3 regions of the Mesorhizobium sp. M0040 genome follow, and region 1 is predicted to be linked to each of the others. Evidence: predicted binding sites of a transcription regulator. Region 1 holds the regulator's gene; each other region holds the start of a gene.
The links. The regulator LexA, encoded in region 1, represses DNA repair genes until DNA is damaged. The targets are predictions, from matches to a motif close to TGTTCNNNNTGTGTTCNG.
Positions count from the first base shown of each region.

Region 2: the regulator LexA is predicted to act here: its motif matches at 3,448-3,465, upstream of NKJ91_RS19295 (PA0069 family radical SAM protein).
Region 3: the regulator LexA is predicted to act here: its motif matches at 3,960-3,977, upstream of NKJ91_RS22205 (YifB family Mg chelatase-like AAA ATPase).

Region 1 is NZ_JAMYVA010000051.1:5,629-11,511, forward strand. It holds gene NKJ91_RS27990 (ComEC/Rec2 family competence protein) at 1-890, shown strand, start outside; gene lexA (transcriptional repressor LexA) at 884-1,618, opposite strand; gene kynU (kynureninase) at 2,065-3,312, shown strand; gene NKJ91_RS28005 (hormone-sensitive lipase) at 3,408-4,238, shown strand; gene NKJ91_RS28010 (molybdopterin molybdotransferase MoeA) at 4,246-5,451, opposite strand; gene moaC (cyclic pyranopterin monophosphate synthase MoaC) at 5,451-5,883, opposite strand, start outside.
Region 2 is NZ_JAMYVA010000022.1:5,820-11,702, forward strand. It holds gene NKJ91_RS19280 (F0F1 ATP synthase subunit B) at 27-602, shown strand; gene NKJ91_RS19285 (F0F1 ATP synthase subunit B) at 613-1,104, shown strand; gene rnhB (ribonuclease HII) at 1,358-2,053, opposite strand; gene NKJ91_RS19295 (PA0069 family radical SAM protein) at 2,219-3,373, opposite strand; gene NKJ91_RS19300 (glycosyltransferase) at 3,525-4,028, shown strand; gene NKJ91_RS19305 (phytanoyl-CoA dioxygenase family protein) at 4,214-5,188, shown strand; gene moaB (molybdenum cofactor biosynthesis protein B) at 5,222-5,764, opposite strand; gene NKJ91_RS19315 (4-(cytidine 5'-diphospho)-2-C-methyl-D-erythritol kinase) at 5,751-5,883, opposite strand, start outside.
Region 3 is NZ_JAMYVA010000029.1:47,897-53,779, forward strand. It holds gene NKJ91_RS22185 (GtrA family protein) at 1-1,229, opposite strand, end outside; gene NKJ91_RS22190 (glycosyltransferase) at 1,359-2,366, shown strand; gene NKJ91_RS22195 (GtrA family protein) at 2,375-2,749, shown strand; gene gshB (glutathione synthase) at 2,966-3,907, shown strand; gene NKJ91_RS22205 (YifB family Mg chelatase-like AAA ATPase) at 4,070-5,602, shown strand.

The sequences.
Region 1 (5,883 bases):
CCATCATGCCCATCGTCTCACTGGTCGTCATGCCTTTCGCCGTGCTCAGTGCGCTGGCGATGCCGTTCGGCGCGGATGGCCCTTTCCTCTATGTCATGGGCAAGGGGCTGACGGCGATGATCGCCCTGTCCGGGTGGATCTCGGAGCGCTCGCCGATCGATGCGGTCGGGCTGATTTCGCTGAGATCCGTCCTTCTGGTGACGATCGCCCTCGTCATTGCCAGCATGGCGACGACCCGGTTGCGGCTGGCGGCACTTCCTTTTGCGCTCGCCGGCTTGCTGACGACAACGCAGACACGCATACCCGACGTATTGGTCTCGGAGGACGCACGGCTGGTCGCGCTGCCGATCGGCAGCGGTGAACTCGCGGTCAACCGGGCACGCCCGAATGAGTTCACCATCGACAACTGGAAACGCGCGCTCACATCAGAGGCTATCGTCGCGCCGGAAACACCTGGAAAGAACGACCCGCAATTCGACATTGCCGATCCGGCCGACCTACCGCCGGGCATGCCGTTCATTTGCACGGACGGCCTCTGCCTTGCCAGGCATCCATCCGGCGCGATCATCGCGCAAGCCAAGGACCGCGATACTGCGCGGCCAGCCTGCGCCTTTGCCAGCTTGATCGTCATCGACGACGCCACCGCCCATAACCCCTGCTACTACGACCGGCTGGTCCTCGTCGTCACCAAACGGCAACTGGCGCGCGCGGGAAGTGCCGCCGTCTACTTCGATCCACAAGCGGCAACGCGCGCCGAAATCCGTTTCGCGGTCGAAAAATCATACCGGCCCTGGCACGTGCAGCGGAAATTTTCACGCGCGACGCGCGGCCTGCCCCCATACCGCAGGGCCGACAATCCAAAAGCCGGCGCCAAGGGCGCAACTCAGTAGCGGCGGATCAGCCCAACGAGCTTGCCCTGCACCTTGACCCTGTCTGGTCCGAAGATGCGCGTCTCGTAGGCTGGATTGGCGGCTTCCAGGGCGATCGAGGCGCCCTTGCGGCGGAACCGCTTCAGCGTCGCTTCCTCCTCGTCGACCAGTGCCACCACGATCTCACCGGGGCTCGCCGTATCGGCATTGCGGATGATCACCGTGTCGCCGTCGAAAATGCCGGCCTCGATCATCGAGTCGCCTTTGACCTCGAGCGCATAATGCTCGCCGCCCATGATCATATCCGGCGGCACCGAAATCGAATGCGTCTGGTGCTGGATGGCGTCGATCGGCACACCGGCGGCGATGCGGCCCATCACCGGGATCGAAACGGCGGCGACGACATCGTCGTCATTTCCGGCTGCGGGCACGCGCGACGATGTCGGCTTGCCTTGCCGAGGACCGCCTTGCCCAAGACTGCCCTGGATGACACTCGGCGAGAACTTGCGTGCCGCATTGAGGCCGGGGGCGATCGAGTCAGGCAGGCGCAGCACCTCCAGCGCACGGGCCCGGTTGGGCAAACGGCGAATGAAGCCGCGCTCCTCCAGCGCCGTAATCAGCCGGTGGATTCCGGATTTGGAAGCCAGGTCGAGCGCTTCCTTCATCTCGTCGAAGGAAGGCGGGATACCGCTTTCCTTCAACCTTTCGTGGATGAACATAAGCAGTTCGTGTTGTTTGCGTGTCAGCATAGCGACCCCCAACAGAATCAGAAAAACAAACCCAGAACAAACACTATCTGTTCCAGTTGTGTTCCGCAACTGTTTAAAGTTTAATGAATGCGTTAAGGCTCGGGAAACAAACGACGTGCCCTACCGGCGTACCGCATTTTCATCGCCGCGAGCCTCATCGCCTTGATTCTGCTTTCGTTTGCGCCCTTCTGGCCTCCTAGAAGGCGGCACTGGCATCGGCCGTCGGTTGGTAAAAGGCACGGAATTGAACCGTATCGACTGTGCGGTTTGGTCAATGCACCGTGAACGAAACGAACTCAAAACGCCAACCTCGGGTTAAGTCCCGGTTTCCATCGCCTGGTCAGGCTGCTTCTCGCCGCTGGAGCCTTGCTGCGCGCAACCAGGTAATGGAAGAACAGTCGACGCGTGTCCGGCCTTGCGTTGGATCTTGGGGGAGCAGACAAATCATGACAGGAATTCCCGATCTCGTGGCCATAAAGGCGATGGATGCCGCGGATCCGCTGCGCGCGATGCGCGACCGCTTTGTGTTGCCGCAAGGAGTGATCTATCTCGACGGCAATTCGCTAGGAGCTGCTTCACGTGCCGCTTTCGATGAACTGCACAAGGCCGCGACCGAAGAATGGTCGCATGATCTCATCCGCGCATGGAACACGGCCGGCTGGTTCAACATGCCGCTTGAACTTGGCGACCAGCTCGGGCGCCTGATCGGTGCCGCGGCCGGCCAGACGGTGGTCTGCGACACGACATCGGTCAACATCTACAAGCTGCTGCACGCCGCCATGGCCATGCGACCGGAGCGGCAGGTCATCGTCGCCGAGGGCGATAGTTTTCCGACGGACCTCTACATGGCTGAGGGTGTGGTTTCGACGCGAAAAGATACGCTGCTGCGCCTCTCGGGGGTCGACGCGCCGACCATCGAAGAGCTGATCGACGAACGCACCGCCGTGGTGCTGGTCAACCACGTCAACTACAAGTCGGGCGAACTGCGCGACATGCCGGCGCTGACGCGCAGGGCTCAGGAAGCCGGGGCGATGATCGTCTGGGATCTCTGCCACACCGCCGGCGCGATGCCAGTCGAGCTCGACAAGGCAAACGCCGATTTTGCCGTTGGCTGCACCTACAAATATCTGAATGGCGGCCCGGGCGCGCCTGCCTTCATCTATGCGGCTGAGCGGCATCTTTCCGACATCCAGCAGCCGCTCACCGGCTGGTGGGGCCATGCACGGCCCTTCGCCTTCGAGCCAGGCTATGCGGCCGGCACCGGCATCCGCCGGTTTCTGTGCGGCACGCAGCCGGTCCTGTCGATGCGCACGCTGAAGGGCGCGCTCGACATCTGGAACGATGTCGACATGACGGCGGTGCGCAAGAAGAGCATCGCGCTGGCGGATCTGTTCATCGAGCTTGTCGAGGCAAAGTGCGGCACTTACGGGCTCACGCTCGAAAGCACGCGCGATGGGGAAAAACGCGGCAGCCAGATTTCATTCATGCATGAGCATGGCTACCAGGTCATGCGCGCGCTGATCGAACGTGGCGTGATCGGCGATTTTCGCGCGCCATCGACCATGCGCTTCGGCTTCACCCCGCTCTATGTCGGCTATGCCGATGTCTGGCAGGCCGTCAAAGTGCTTGAGGACATCCTGCGCACCCGTGCGTGGAAGGATGCGCGCTTCGCCATCAAAGCAGCTGTCACTTGAGATTGATGCGAGAGCTGGAATCGTGAGGCTGGCGACGATGCGCCGCGCGATGCTCACGGCTACGTTGCAAGGCCATATGCCAGGGAGGGCGCAGGGTGTTCGAACGTCACATTGCCGATTGGGACAACGCCTATGCCAACGGCGCCAACATAGCCGGCAGCGATCGCTGGCCGGCGGCCTGGATCGAGCCCGCGCGGGTTTTCCGCGACGTGCTTTCGACCGAGGGCAGGGCGCGGCTCGACATGGCCTATGGCGACAACCCACGCAACCGGCTCGATCTTTTCCTGCCGGCCATCAAGCCCAAGGGACTCGTGGTGTTCGTTCATGGCGGCTACTGGATGGAATTCGACAAAAATTTCTGGTCGCATCTTGCCACTGGCCCTGTTGATCGCGGCTATGCGGTGGCGATGCCGTCCTACACGCTCTGTCCGCAGATACGCATTGGCGGCATCGTCAAGGAAGTCGGCGCGGCGATCGGCAAGGCGGCGGCGATGGTCCCAGGGCCGCTGATGCTGACCGGACACTCGGCCGGCGGCCATCTTGTTAGCCGGATGGTTACGGCGACGACGCCGCTGGCGCCCGAAGTGGTCCGGCGCGTTCGTCACGTGGTGTCGATCTCGGGGGTGCATGATTTGCGCCCCATCATGCGCACCGGCATGAACGAGACGATCGCGATCGATGAGGCCGAGGCGCAGGCCGAAAGCCCGGTGCTGCTGCGCCCGATGGACAAGGCCCGCCTGACCTGCTGGGCCGGCGGCGGCGAGCGCGCCGAATTCCTGCGTCAGAGCGCGTTGCTGGCCAACATCTGGATCGGCCTGGGTACCGCGACCAGCTCGGTGGTCGAGCCTGACCGGCATCATTTCAACATCATCGACGGTTTGGCCGATCCAGACCATCCGCTGACCCGGACCTTGATCTCGGAGTGAGGCAGGTTCAGCGTAACATCAGCACGTCGCAGGGGGAGCCCGCCGCTGCAGCAGGTGCGAACGGCGCGCGAACGATCAGCCCGTTGGCATCGGCCAGCATTTTCAGCATCGAGGAGTCCTGGATGCCGAACGGCGTCGCCACGAGCGTACCGGCGTCATCTATGACAACAGCCCGCACATAATCTTGCCTGAGATCGTTGGCCGGCATGGCAGCACCGAGCCGTGCCCGACGTATATCCTGCTGAAAGGCGCGGCCGCCGAGCCGCGCCAGCAGCGGCTTCAGGAAGAGCTGAGTGCAGACCAGGCTTGCCACCGGATTGCCGGGCAGGCCGATGCAGCGAATGTCTCCCAGCCGCCCGAACATCAGTGGCTTGCCCGGCCGCATGGCGATCTTCCAGAAATCGAGCGTCATGCCTTGCCCGGTCAGCACGTCATGGACGAAGTCGTGGTCACCGACCGAGGCACCGCCCAGCGTGACGATGACGTTCGCGCCAGCCTTCACGGCCTTTTCAACCAGCGCAGCGATCGCCTCCCTGCGGTCCGGCGCGATGCCAAGGTCGAGCGCGCGCGCACCGACCGACTGTGCGGCAGCGGCGACACCATAGGCGTTGGAGGAGATGATCTGGTCGGGGCCAAGATCGCTGCCCGGCGGCAGCAATTCGTCGCCGGTGGCGATGATGGCGACCAGCGGCCGTTTGACCACGCGCACCTCGGGGTGATTGGCCGATGCCGCCAGCGACAAGGCTGCCGGGTCGAGCAGGCGGCCTTTGGGCAGCAGGACATCGCCCTTGGCGAAATCGAGCCCGAGGCGGCGGATGTTGCGCCCCTGCACCGTCGGTTCCGTCACTTCGACGCTGCCGCCACCGAGATCGCGGACGTTCTCCTGGATGACGATAGTGTCGGCGCCTTCGGGAAGCGGCGCGCCGGTAAAGATGCGCACGGCCTGCCGCTGCTGCACCGTTCCGGCAAAGCCGCGTCCGGCCGGCGCCATGCCGACCACCGAAAGCCTTGCCGGTACGGACGCGATATCGGCCGCCCGCACGGCATAGCCGTCCATGGCGGAGGCGTTGAACGGCGGCTGGGTGCGGAGCGCCACAACCGGCTCCGCCAGCACGCGGTCGGCGGCATCCAGCAGTGCGACGCGTTCGCCCGGCAGCGCTGCTGCGCCGTCCAGCAGGCGCTCGAGCGCCTCGGCAACTGGGACCAGCGCCATTAGCGGCCTGCCTCGGTGGCCCCGTCTCCGGTGATCTTGTAGTCGCCGGATTTGCCGCCGGTCTTTTCAACCAGCCTGATGCCGGAGATGACCATGGCGCGGTCGACCGCCTTGGCCATGTCGTAGATGGTCAGGCAAGCGACCGAGACGGCACTCAGAGCCTCCATCTCAACGCCGGTCTTGCCGGTGACGCGGGTCAATGCTGTCACCTTCAGGCCGGGCAGCGCGGCGTCCGCCTCGATATCGACAGATATCCTGGTCAGCAGCAGCGGATGGCAAAGCGGGATCAGTTCATGCGTCTTCTTGGCCGCCATGATGCCGGCAATGCGCGCGGTGCCCAGCACGTCACCCTTCTTGGCGTCGCCGGCGAGGATCATGTCCAGCGTCTCGGGCCGCATCGCGACAAAACCTTCTGCGACTGCAGTGCGCACC
Region 2 (5,883 bases), on a different contig from region 1:
GCGGGCCTGAATTTCGGGGATAGCCCATGTTCGTGACATCTGCCTTTGCGCAAGAGTCCGCGCCCGCCGTCGAAGGCGGCAGCGCTGGGACCGGCGTGCCTGCCGAAGCGCACGGCACGTTCCCGCCCTTCAATCCGGCGACGTACCCGTCACAGCTGGTGTGGCTGGCAATCACTTTCGGGCTGTTCTACCTCTTCTTGAAACGGGTCGTGATGCCGCGCGTCGGCGGTATCATCGACGTGCGCAACGACCGCATCACGCAGGATCTCGATCATGCTGCCCGGCTGAAAAGCGAGGCCGACGCCGCCGTTGCCGCCTATGAGCAGGAATTGGCGGAAGCCAAGGGCAAGGCCAATGCGATCGGCCAGCAGGCCAACGATGCGGCCAAGGCGGAAGCCGAAGCTGCCCGCAAGACGATCGAGGCAGCGCTTGACCAGAAGCTTGGCGAGGCCGAGGCGCGCATATCTTCCATCAAGGCCAATGCCATGAAGGAAGTCGGCACGATCGCCGAGGACACCGCTTCGGCCATCGTCGAGGCGCTTGTCGGCGGCAAGGCCAGCAAGGCCGAAATCGCGGCCGCGGTCAAATCCGTGGCCGGGTGAGGAGCGCATCATGGACGCCACATCTCTCGCGACGCTTTGGGCAACGGTTGCCCTCGTAATCTTCCTCGGCATCGCCATCTACATCAAGGTGCCGGGCATGATCGCCAAGGCGCTCGATGCGCGTGCCGACAAGATCAGCTCCGAGCTCGAGGAGGCGCGCCGGTTGCGCGAAGAGGCCCAGCAGTTGCTTGGCCAATACCAGCGCAAGCGCAAGGAAGCCGAGCAGGAGGCGGCGGCCATCGTTGCCGCCGCCAAGCGTGAAGCCGACATGCTTGCCGCCGAGGCGCACAAGAAGACCGAGGACTATGTCGCCCGGCGTACCGCTTTGGCCGAGCAGAAGATCGGCCAGGCCGAGCGCGAAGCAATCGGCGAAGTGCGTGCCAGCGCCGTCGATATCGCGGTGGAAGCCGCGCGCGCGCTGCTGGCCGGCAAGATCGACGCCAAGGCCGGCGCCGACCTGTTCAATGCCTCACTGCAGGATTTGAAGTCGAAGCTGAACTGAACGGCTGCATCTACAAGTCATCGAGGCCGCCCGGGAAACCTGGCGGCTTTTTTGTTAGCGAAAGCGGCAGAGCGCGTAATCTCCCCCCTCGAGGGGGAGATGGCCGGCAGGCCAGAGGGGGTCGCCGCGCGTGAAGCGCCAGCCTTCTCTTTCGTCCCGCATGGCGTCGCGCCAGGACGTACCGACCCCCTCTGTCGCCTTTGGCGACATCTCCCCCTCGAGGGGGGAGATTACGCCTAGCCGACAGGGTCGCTCAATCCAAACCCGAAAAACCCTCTTCCTCCAGCACCTCGGTGCCGCCGAACCGGAACGGCGCGAAGGAGGCGCGGTGCAGCCGTGCCACTGGCCCGTGCAGATCGATCGCCGTGCGATGGCGGACAGTGGCGTAGCCCATATGCAGTTCGAAGCCGTAATGCGCATGATGGCTGCCGCAGCCGCACATCATGCGGTCGCGCAACACCTTGGCGACGATCGAGGCTGCGGCGATCGACTGCGAGCGCTGGTCGCCCTTGATCAGCGCTTTGCCCTCGCAGGGCAGGCCGGGCGGCACGTCGCGGCCGTCGGCCAGTGCCAGCTTCGGCCGGATTGACAGGCCGGCCACGGCACGGCGCATCGCCTCCAGGCTGGCCTTGAGGATGTTGGAGGCATCGATGCCTTCGGCGCTGACCGACGCCATCGATACGGCGAGCGCGGAGCCGAGGATTTTCAGGAACAGCGCCTCACGCTGCAAATGCGTCAGCCGCTTGGAATCGTCGAGGCCGTCGGGGATGTTGGCTGGATCGAGCACCACCGCTGCAGCCACTACCGGCCCGGCGAGCGGGCCGCGGCCGGCCTCGTCCATTCCCGCCACCGGCCAAAGGCCTTCGGCCATCGCCCTCGTCTCGAACGAGAAGTCGGGTTTCTCGACAATTTCGAAGAGAAGCGGAGAATCGGAACGCGGGCGAGCCATGGTGCGGCGAGGTTCGCATCGGCTCCGATTCTCCGCAAGTCCCTCCGGGTCGGGCGGGGCACCGGACCAGGAGGGGCTACCGTCTGCAAGCCCGGGGACAGGACAGGCCGGACGGGATTTTTGCCTGTTGCCGGCCGTTTCAACCGGCTGGCGCGAGACGCTTTGTCACAGCAGCATCAACTGCTCGGTTGCCTTGGCGGCGGGGACGAACTGGTCGGTCCTCAGCGAGCGCCGCTCGGCGTTGAGGCCGAGCCGTTTGGCAGCGATTTCGAAACGCCGGCCGATCTGCCAGGCATACGGGCCGGAGCCTTTCATGCGCTTGCCCCATTCCGAATCGTAGTCCTTGCCGTCGCGCATCGAACGGATCAGCGACATGACGTGGCGATAGCGATCGGGATAATGGCGCAGCAGCCAGTCCTTGAAGATCGGCGCGACCTCCAGCGGCAGGCGCAGCAGCACATAGCCGGCCTCGCGTGCCCCCGCTGCCTGCGCCGAATCGAGGATGCGCTCCATCTCCGGGTCGGTCAGTCCGGGGATGATCGGCGCGACCATGACCGAGGCCGGTATGCCGGCATCCGAAAGCTGCCTGATCGCCTCCAGCCGCTTGGTCGGCGTCGACGCGCGTGGCTCCATGGTGCGCGCCAGCATGCGGTCGAGCGTCGTCACCGACAACGCCACCTTGGCCAGCCCGCGTTCGGCCATGCGTGACAGAATGTCGATATCGCGTGTCACCAGCGCCGATTTGGTGACGATGCCGACCGGATGCCCGCGCGCCTCCAGCACTTCGAGGATCTCGCGCATGATCCGGTATTGCTTCTCTATCGGCTGGTAGGGATCGGTATTGGTGCCGATGGCGATGGTGCGCGGCTGGTAATTATCCCTGGACAATTCCTTGTCGAGCAGCCGCGCCGCATCCGGCTTGGCAAACAGCTTCGATTCGAAATCCAGCCCCGGCGACAGGCCCATGAAGCTGTGCGTCGGCCGCGCGAAACAATAGACGCAGCCATGTTCGCAGCCGCGATAGGGATTGATCGAGCGGTCGAAGGAGATATCGGGCGATTCGTTGCGGGTGATGATGGTGCGCGGCTTCTCGACCTGTACCTCGGTCTTGAAGGGCGGCAGCTCCTCCAGCGAATTCCAGCCGTCGTCGAACACGTGCCGGCTGACCGGCTCGAAACGGCCGGACGGATTGATGCCCGCCGACCTGCCGCGATTGCGGTCCGGGCGGACGCGCATGCCGCTCTGCTCGATCATCGCATTCGCCATCTCGGCCCTGCCAGCGCCGAAGGCGGCAATATCGGCACGCACGATCTGTTCCATTTTGGCCCTTTCCCAGGGACTGTCCGCCCGCTGTCGATTCGCTCTGCTCATGAATGTATTCCTATCGTATCGATGAGAACAAATCAAGAACTTTCTCGCGGCGCGCCGCAAAAACTGGCGCTGCCCACCGCTTTCCGCTATTCGGCTAAACATGCTCAGCGTCCTGATCGAAACCCTGAATGACGAGGAGGGCCTTGCCCGCACGCTCGCCTCGCTGATCGGCGGCGCGGTCGAAGGCGTGGTGCGCGACGTTCTCGTCTGCGACACCGGCTCGACCGATCAGACGCACCGCGTCGCCGAACATGCCGGCTGCCACTATGTCAGCGGCGGCATCGCCGCCGGCATCAGGCAGGCCAAGGGCGACTGGCTGCTTTTGCTGGAACCGGGCGCGCGGCTGGGAGAGGGCTGGATCGACGAGGTCGTCGCTCATACGGCGAGGCAAACCATGGCGGCGCGATTTTCGCGGGCACGCGGCAGCCGCGCGCCGTTCCTGTCGCGGGTCTTTGCCGGAAATCGCGCTCTCGCCGAAGGCTTGGTGATCAGCAAGCGACAGGCCGCGGCGCTGTCGAAGAACGCCCGCAGCGCCGAAGCGATTGCCCGCGGGCTGGCGACCAGGAGGCTCCACGCCGAGATCTGGGTCGCGCCGCGGAAGTGACGGCTTACCGTCCCGGTCCGGGGAACGCCCAAGCAAATTTTCTGGCGGGTCGTGGTTTATTGTGCATTGCACAAAATCTGGCCGGGGGTTACCATTCCCAGCGATATGGGCGAATAGGGTTTGGGGTGTGCCGGAGCGGCGACGACTAACGTCGATGCTGTTCCCTCGACATTTTGAGGACCCCGATGACCCTTTCAAGCCCTGACAAGTCCGGCGCCGCAAGCCTCGAGGCGATCGCACGCAACGGCGGCACGCTGCGCCGCATCGCCGCCCGCATCCCGACCTATCTTTCCGACCTTCGCGAGAATCCGGCATGGCTGCCGATGTTCATGCTAGCCCGCACCATGCCGGCGCGGCGGCTGCACTGGCGCGGTGCAAAGCCCGTTCGGCCGGCGCGCAACGTCGGTGAAACGATGTTCGCCGGCGTCGATCGCGATGCCGTCGTCGGCGCGCTGCGCACCGAGGGGCTCTATTCGGGCCTGATGCTGCCGGCCGCCATCCATGAGGAGATTGCCCGCTTCGCCGAGCGCACGCCATGCTTCGGCAATTTCGACCGCCGGCTGGAATTCCTGCCCGAAAAACACGCCGATGCCGAAAAGCATTTCGGCCGCCCGCTGCTCAGCGGTCACTATTTCGAACGGGTCCTCGACTGCAACGCTGCGGTCGCCGTGCAGCGCGATCCGCTGCTTCTCGATATCGCAGCGCACTATCTCGGCAGCCAGGCCAAGCTGATCACGACCCGCGTCTGGTGGAGCTTTCCGACCGGTGGCGTCTCGGACGCCGACAAGAACATGGCCTCGCTCGGCAAATACCATTTCGACCTCGACGACTGGCGCATGCTGAAGTTTTTCTTCTACTTGGTGCCGGTCGACAACGACACCGGGCCGCATGTCTATGTCCGCGGCTCCCACAACCGGCGCATCCTGAAGCACCAGCTGACGCTGCTGGTCGGCCATTCGGCGGAAGAGGTGCTGGGCGTCTATGGCGAGCAGAGCCCGGTCACGCTGACCGGGCAGGCCGGCCTCGGCTTTGTCGAGGACCCGTTCGGCTTCCATATGGGTACCGTGCCGACGCGCACCCCGCGGCTGATGATGGAAGTCGGCTTCGGCGTCTCGCCGCCGTCGCGCCGGCGTTTTCACGGCGAGCCGGTCATTCGCTAAACCGAGGTCGCTTGGCTGATACCTCGGTTCGTCTCAGCCGCGCCGCAAATGCTCGTCCAGCCGCGGCATGATCTCGACGAAGTTGCAGGGCATGTGCCGGTAGTCGAGCTGCGGCTTCAAGATGCCGTCCCAGGCGTCCTTGCAGGCGCCGGGCGAGCCCGGCAGCACGAAGACGAAGGTGGCATTGACGACGCCGCCGGTCGCCCGGCTCTGGATCGTCGAAGTGCCGATCTTGTCGTAGGAGATGCGGTGGAACACTTCGGAAAAGCCGTCCATGCGCTTTTCGAAGATCGGCTCCAGCGCTTCCGGCGTCACGTCGCGGCCGGTGAAGCCGGTGCCGCCGGTGGTGATGACGACATCGATCGCATCGTCCTTCGACCAGCCCAGGACCTTGTCGCGGATCTTGTCGCGGTCGTCGGTGACGATGTCGCGGGCGGCCAGGACATGGCCGGCCTCGGCAATGCGGTCGGCCAGCGTCTGCCCGGATTTGTCGTCGGCGAGGCTGCGCGTATCGGAAACGGTCAGCACCGCGATGCGCACGGGAACGAAGGGGCGGCTCTCGTCAATCCTGGCCATGGGCATCAACCTCCGATGTCACGCTTCGCGTCGCTGCAACAAACCAGTCGGGATGGCGGCTGCGAATATCGACAGCCGCGCGCTTGGCCACATTGCCGGTCTCGAACAGCCCGAAGCAG
Region 3 (5,883 bases), on a different contig from region 1:
GGGATGACAGCGAAGGCGATCGAGAATGTCGAACCGCGCACCTGCCAGGCGCTGACGATGAAGGCCACGGCAAGCAGCGCGCCGACAAGGCTGTCCTGCCGCCGCCAGCCGCCACGGCCAAGGCGAAGCGCCATCAGCACGAGCGCGATGAGCGGCGTGGCATAGCGCGCCACCACCCCGGCCGGATCTTCAGCGAGCAGCTTGAACAGCGATTGCGCCTCGTCGATGTGATCAAGCCATAGCTCCTTGAGGCGCGGATCGAGGTTGGCATAGGGCGCTGCCAGGCATTGTGGGAACAACAAGACGACGACAGCGCCCAATAGCAGGGCAAGCAGGCCAAGTGAGGCGATGCGCCATTGGCGCGTGCGGCAGGCGGGCTCGACCGACGCTATCGCCGCAAGGCCGGTTCCGGCAATCGCCGCGACGACGAACTGCACGGTCGAGAAGGCGTCGCATTGCGCCTGACCCCAGGCGGACCACGGAATGGTGACGACAAAGACGAGGGCGGAGACGCCGGCAAAGCCGAGGCCGAAATCCCTGGCGATCAGCCTCTCGCCATTGGCGCCGAGAGCAAACAGCATGGCAACGGAGGCGCCGATGGTGGCCACATAAGGCGCGGTCTCCATGCCGACGGCCAGCATCAATCCGGCGCACAGGCCGGAGAGCAATGCCGCCGGCCTGCGCGTTGGCGCTTCAAGCAACAGGCTCAGGCTGGCCATGCTCAGCATCAGCTGGACATTGTGGTGATCGAGCGCGCCAGGCGAAAAAATGCCGAGGAAATACAGTGCGGCAGCGCCGATCACGACAGCGGGCAGCACGGCGCTGTCACCGGCAAAGCTGCGTACGGCGCGAGCGGTGAAAAACACGGTCAGGCAAAAGAGCAGCGCCGGCCACAGCACTTGCGCAACATTCTCGGCAAAGGCCGCGCTGCCGGTCAGGGCCGATACGGCCATGATGATGGCCGCGATCGGCGCATCGACCAGCCGCGACCAATGCATGACGAAACCGCCTTCCAGGCCCATCCTGTACTGGTGGAGATCGAACCACCTTTGGCCGGCCAGCATGTCGCGAACTTCGACGAGGCGCAGCAGATTGTCGTTGTCGCCGCCGGCATTGGTCAGTGCCGGGAAGCCGACAAAGGCATTGACGGCAAGCGCCAGCACCGTGGCAAGCAGCGCCAGCGCGATATCGGACCTCCAAATGGAGGCGCCATCGTCGGCTGTGCTCATATCGGGACCTTTGGAAGGAATACGGGGCGGTTTAAACCTAGCCTTAACAGCTTCAATAAATAGTAAAGCCGCCCGAGCGAGGCCGGCGCTTGAGCGGTCAGGGGCCTCACAGGGCATCCGGAGACGAAAATGCCACAAGAAGTGCGCCATGAGCCGAGCATCGCCGTGCTCCTGCCTTGCTACAATGAAGAGCTGACGATCGGCGAAGTGGTGCGGCGCTTTCGCGAAACGCTGCCTGCCGCCGCGATCTATGTCTACGACAACAATTCGCGCGACCTGACGGCGCTCCGAGCCCGCGCCGCCGGCGCCATCGTGGTGCGCGAGCCGCGCCAGGGCAAAGGCAATGTCGTGCGCCGCATGTTCGCCGACATCGAGGCCGACATCTACCTGATGGCCGACGGCGATGGCACCTATGCGCCGGAGGACGCGCCGCAACTGATCAACACGCTGCTGACCGAGCGCTCCGACATGGTGGTGGGCACCAGGCGCGGCGTCGCCGACGACGCCGGCAGGACAGGCCACGCCTTCGGCAACCGCATCTTCAACAGCCTCTACAAACGTTTGTTCGGCTCGGACTTTACCGATATCTTCTCGGGTTACCGCGCCTTCACCAGGCGCTTCGTCAAGAGTTTTCCCGCCGTTTCCGGCGGTTTCGAGATCGAGACCGAAATGTCGGTGCACGCCTCGCAGCTCAAATTGCCGGTCAGCGAGATCGGGCTCGACTATGGCCGCCGGCCGGAAGGCTCCTCGTCGAAGCTGTCGACCTTTCGCGACGGCGCGAAGATCCTGTGGATGTTCGCCATGCTGATGAAGGAGACGCAGCCGCTGCGTTTCTTCGGCGCTTTTTCGGTGTTCTTCCTGGCATCAAGCCTGTTTCTGATGGCGCCGGTGCTGATCGAGTTCGCCGAAACCGGGCTTGTGCCGCGCATGCCGACGTGGGTGCTGTCGGTCGGGCTGCTGCTGCTGTCGATGCTGGCGGCGGTGACCGGGGTAATCCTCGATTCGGTGTCGCGCGGCCGGGCCGAGCAGAAGCGCATCTTCTATCTGTCGATGCCTTCCGGCCGCGTCGAACGCGAACGCGCAAGTGCGCTCGCGACTTTGAAGACCGGACCGCGCAAGACCCCGCGGGCGGCTTAGAGCCCTAAATGGGACGCCTCGCCCGCTTCATTGTCGCCGGCGGCATCGGCTTCGTCGCCGACGCGGCGGCGCTTTGGCTGGTGTTGGCGATAGCGCCGCTTGGCCCCTTCGCGGCTCGCATCATCTCGATCGGTTTTGCCCTGTCCGTCACCTGGCTGATCAACCGCCATCTGACCTTCTCGCCTTCCAGCCGCGGCGTCGCGCAAGAGGGCGCCCGCTATGGCGGCGTCGGCATTGCCACCAGCGTCGTCAATTATCTCGTCTATTGCGCCATGCTGTTCGCACTGCCGATGGTGTCGCCGCTCATAGCCCTTGCGGTCGCCTCGCTGGTCGCCATGGCACTGTCCTTCCTCGGCTATTCCAAGCTGGTCTTCGACCGCTGAGAACTATCGCGTCGAGGTCTGCGCCAAGCGAAGCGCAGCCTCATCGTGACCTTGGCCGATTGGCAGAAGCCGCCGATTTCCTTATATCGCTGTCGTCGATGCATCGGCCCGAAAATCGGAATCGATTTTCGGAAAGCACGATGCGTGGATTCAAAAAATGTTGGAGCGTACTTTGTGCGTCCAAGTGGATCACTCCAAGTGCGCCGGAGAGCTGCCATGCCCCTGAAAGTCGCCGTCCAGATGGACCACATCTCCACCGTGTCGGTAGCCGGCGACACGTCGTTTGCGCTGTCGCTGGAGGCGCAGCGGCGCGGCCACCAGTTGTTCCACTACACGCCCGACCGGCTGTCGCTGCGCGACGGCAAGGTGTTTGCCCGTATCGAGGCGATGCAGGTTCGCGACGAGAGGGGCAACCATTATTCGCTGGGCGATGAAATCCGCACCGATCTTTCGGAGATGGACGTCATCCTTTTGCGGCAGGATCCACCCTTCGACATGAACTACATCACCACCACGCATATCCTCGAGCGCATCCATCCGAAGACCCTGGTGGTCAACGACCCTGCCTGGGTGCGCAACAGCCCGGAAAAGATCTTCGTCACTGAATTTCCCGACCTGATGCCGGACACGCTGATCACCAAGGACCCGCTCGAGGTCGCAGCCTTCCGCAAGGAGTTCGGCGATATCATCGTCAAACCGCTCTACGGCAATGGCGGGGCCGGCATCTTCCACCTGCACGAGGCCGACCGCAACCTCGCCTCGCTGCTCGAAATGTTCGGCCAGTTGTTCCGCGAACCCTACATCGTGCAGCGCTACCTCAAGGAGGTGCGGGCTGGCGACAAGCGCATTATCCTGATTGACGGCGAGCCTGTCGGCGCGATCAACCGCGTGCCGGCCGAGCATGATTCGCGCTCCAACATGCATGTCGGCGGCCGCGCCGAAAAGACCGAATTGACGGAACGCGAACGCGAGATCTGCGCCCGCATCGGCCCCTCGCTGAAAGAGCGCGGCTTCATCCTCGTCGGCATCGACGTCATCGGCGACTACATGACTGAGATCAACGTGACCTCACCGACCGGCATACGCGAAGTGCAGCGCTTCGGCGGCGCCGACATCGCCAGCCTGTTCTGGGATGCCGTGGAGGAGAAGCGCAACTAGCCTCGCTTCGCGAGCGGCCGCGTTCCGGACCATTGCAGCCGTGGCGCTCAGCTGTTCCCCAAATGTTCTTGCCTTCGCCGGAAATCTGTGGTTGTCTCCGGTGACGCCGTTCGCGGCATGATCGCAAAGGCTTGGGGCAAAGCCTGCATCCGGGGTGAAGACATGGTGGCGCGGGTTCGCACGGTTGCTTTCCAGGGCATCGAGGCCGTGCCGGTCGACGTGCAGGTGATGATCGCGCCGGGCAAGGTCAACATGCACATCGTCGGCCTTGCCGACAAGGCTGTAGCCGAAAGCCGCGAGCGGGTGCAGGCTGCACTTCATGCATCCGGCCTGTCGATGCCGTCGAAGAAGGTCACCGTCAATCTGGCACCCGCCGACCTGCCCAAGGAAGGCAGCCATTACGATCTGCCGATCGCCCTCGGTCTGATGGCGGCGCTCGGCGCCATTCCGGGCGACATGCTGGCCGGCTATGTCGTGCTTGGCGAATTGTCGCTCGACGGCACCATCGCCGCGGTGGCCGGCGCGCTGCCGGCGGCGATCGGCGCCAATGCCGAAGGCAAGGGCCTGATCTGCCCGTTCGCCTGCGGGCCGGAAGCGGCCTGGGCCGGCAAGGATTTCGACATATTGGCGCCGCGCAGCCTGATCGCCATCGCCAATCATTTTCGCGGCACGCAGGTTCTGTCACGGCCGGAAGCCGGCATCCACGCCGCGGCGCGCGACCTGCCCGACCTGGCCGACATCAAGGGCCAGGAGACCGCCAAGCGGGCGCTGGAGGTGGCGGCAGCCGGCGGCCACAATCTTCTGATGGTCGGGCCGCCGGGATCGGGAAAGTCGATGCTGGCGCAGCGGCTGCCGTCGATCCTGCCGCCGCTGGCGCCCAGGGAATTGCTCGAAGTCTCGATGATCGCCTCGGTGGCCGGAGAACTCGGCGAAGGAAAGCTCACAGACCGGCGGCCGTTCCGCGCGCCGCATCATTCGGCCTCGATGGCGGCGATGGTCGGCGGCGGGTTGCGCGTGCGGCCGGGCGAGGCCTCGCTCGCCCATCACGGCGTGCTGTTCCTCGACGAGTTCCCCGAATTCTCGCCGCAGGCGCTCGATGCGTTGCGCCAGCCGCTCGAGACCGGCGACTGCATGATCGCCCGGGCCAATCATCGCGTCACCTACCCGGCGCGTATCCAGCTGGTCGCGGCGATGAACCCGTGCCGCTGCGGCATGGCCGGCGAGCCTGGCTATCGCTGCCTGCGCGGCGACCGCTGCCGCACCGACTACCAGGCGCGCATTTCCGGCCCGCTGCTCGATCGCATCGATCTCAGGATCGAGGTGCCGGCGGTCTCGGCCAGCGATTTGATCCGGCCGGACCGGGCGGAGAAGAGCGCAGCCGTGGCACTACGCGTGGCGCGGGCGCGGACGATCCAGCGAGAGCGCTTCGAGCGGCTCGGCGCGACCTCCGCCACCACCAACGCGCATTGCTCGCCGTCAGTCATCGAGGAGATTGCCATTCCCGATGCCGCCGGCCTGTCGCTGCTCAGGGACGCCAGCGAAAAGCTTGGCTTTTCCGCGCGGGCCTATCACCGCGTCTTGAAGGTGGCGCGGACACTGGCCGATCTCGAGGCCAGCGAGACGGTCGGCCGCATCCATCTGGCCGAAGCGATTTCCTACCGCATGAGCTCGGAACGGATGGCACAAGCGGCGTGACGTTCCCCTCCCCCTTGAGGGGAGGGTGGCCGCGAAGCGGCCGGGTGGGGTCGCCGGTGAGACGCTCGGCCTGTCGCATTTCGAAACCGACCGAGGTGCGGAGCGTTGCGATGCTCCTCCTAGAGCAACGGACATTCAGATGGGATCATTCTGCCGGTGCACGACATCGGGCTCGCCACCTTTCGCGTGGTTTGTCTCGCCATCCCGGAAAGAGAATTGATTCCATCTGGGCGTCCGTTGCTCTAGGGCGCACCGTCAGAATTGGGTTGGCGCACTGCATT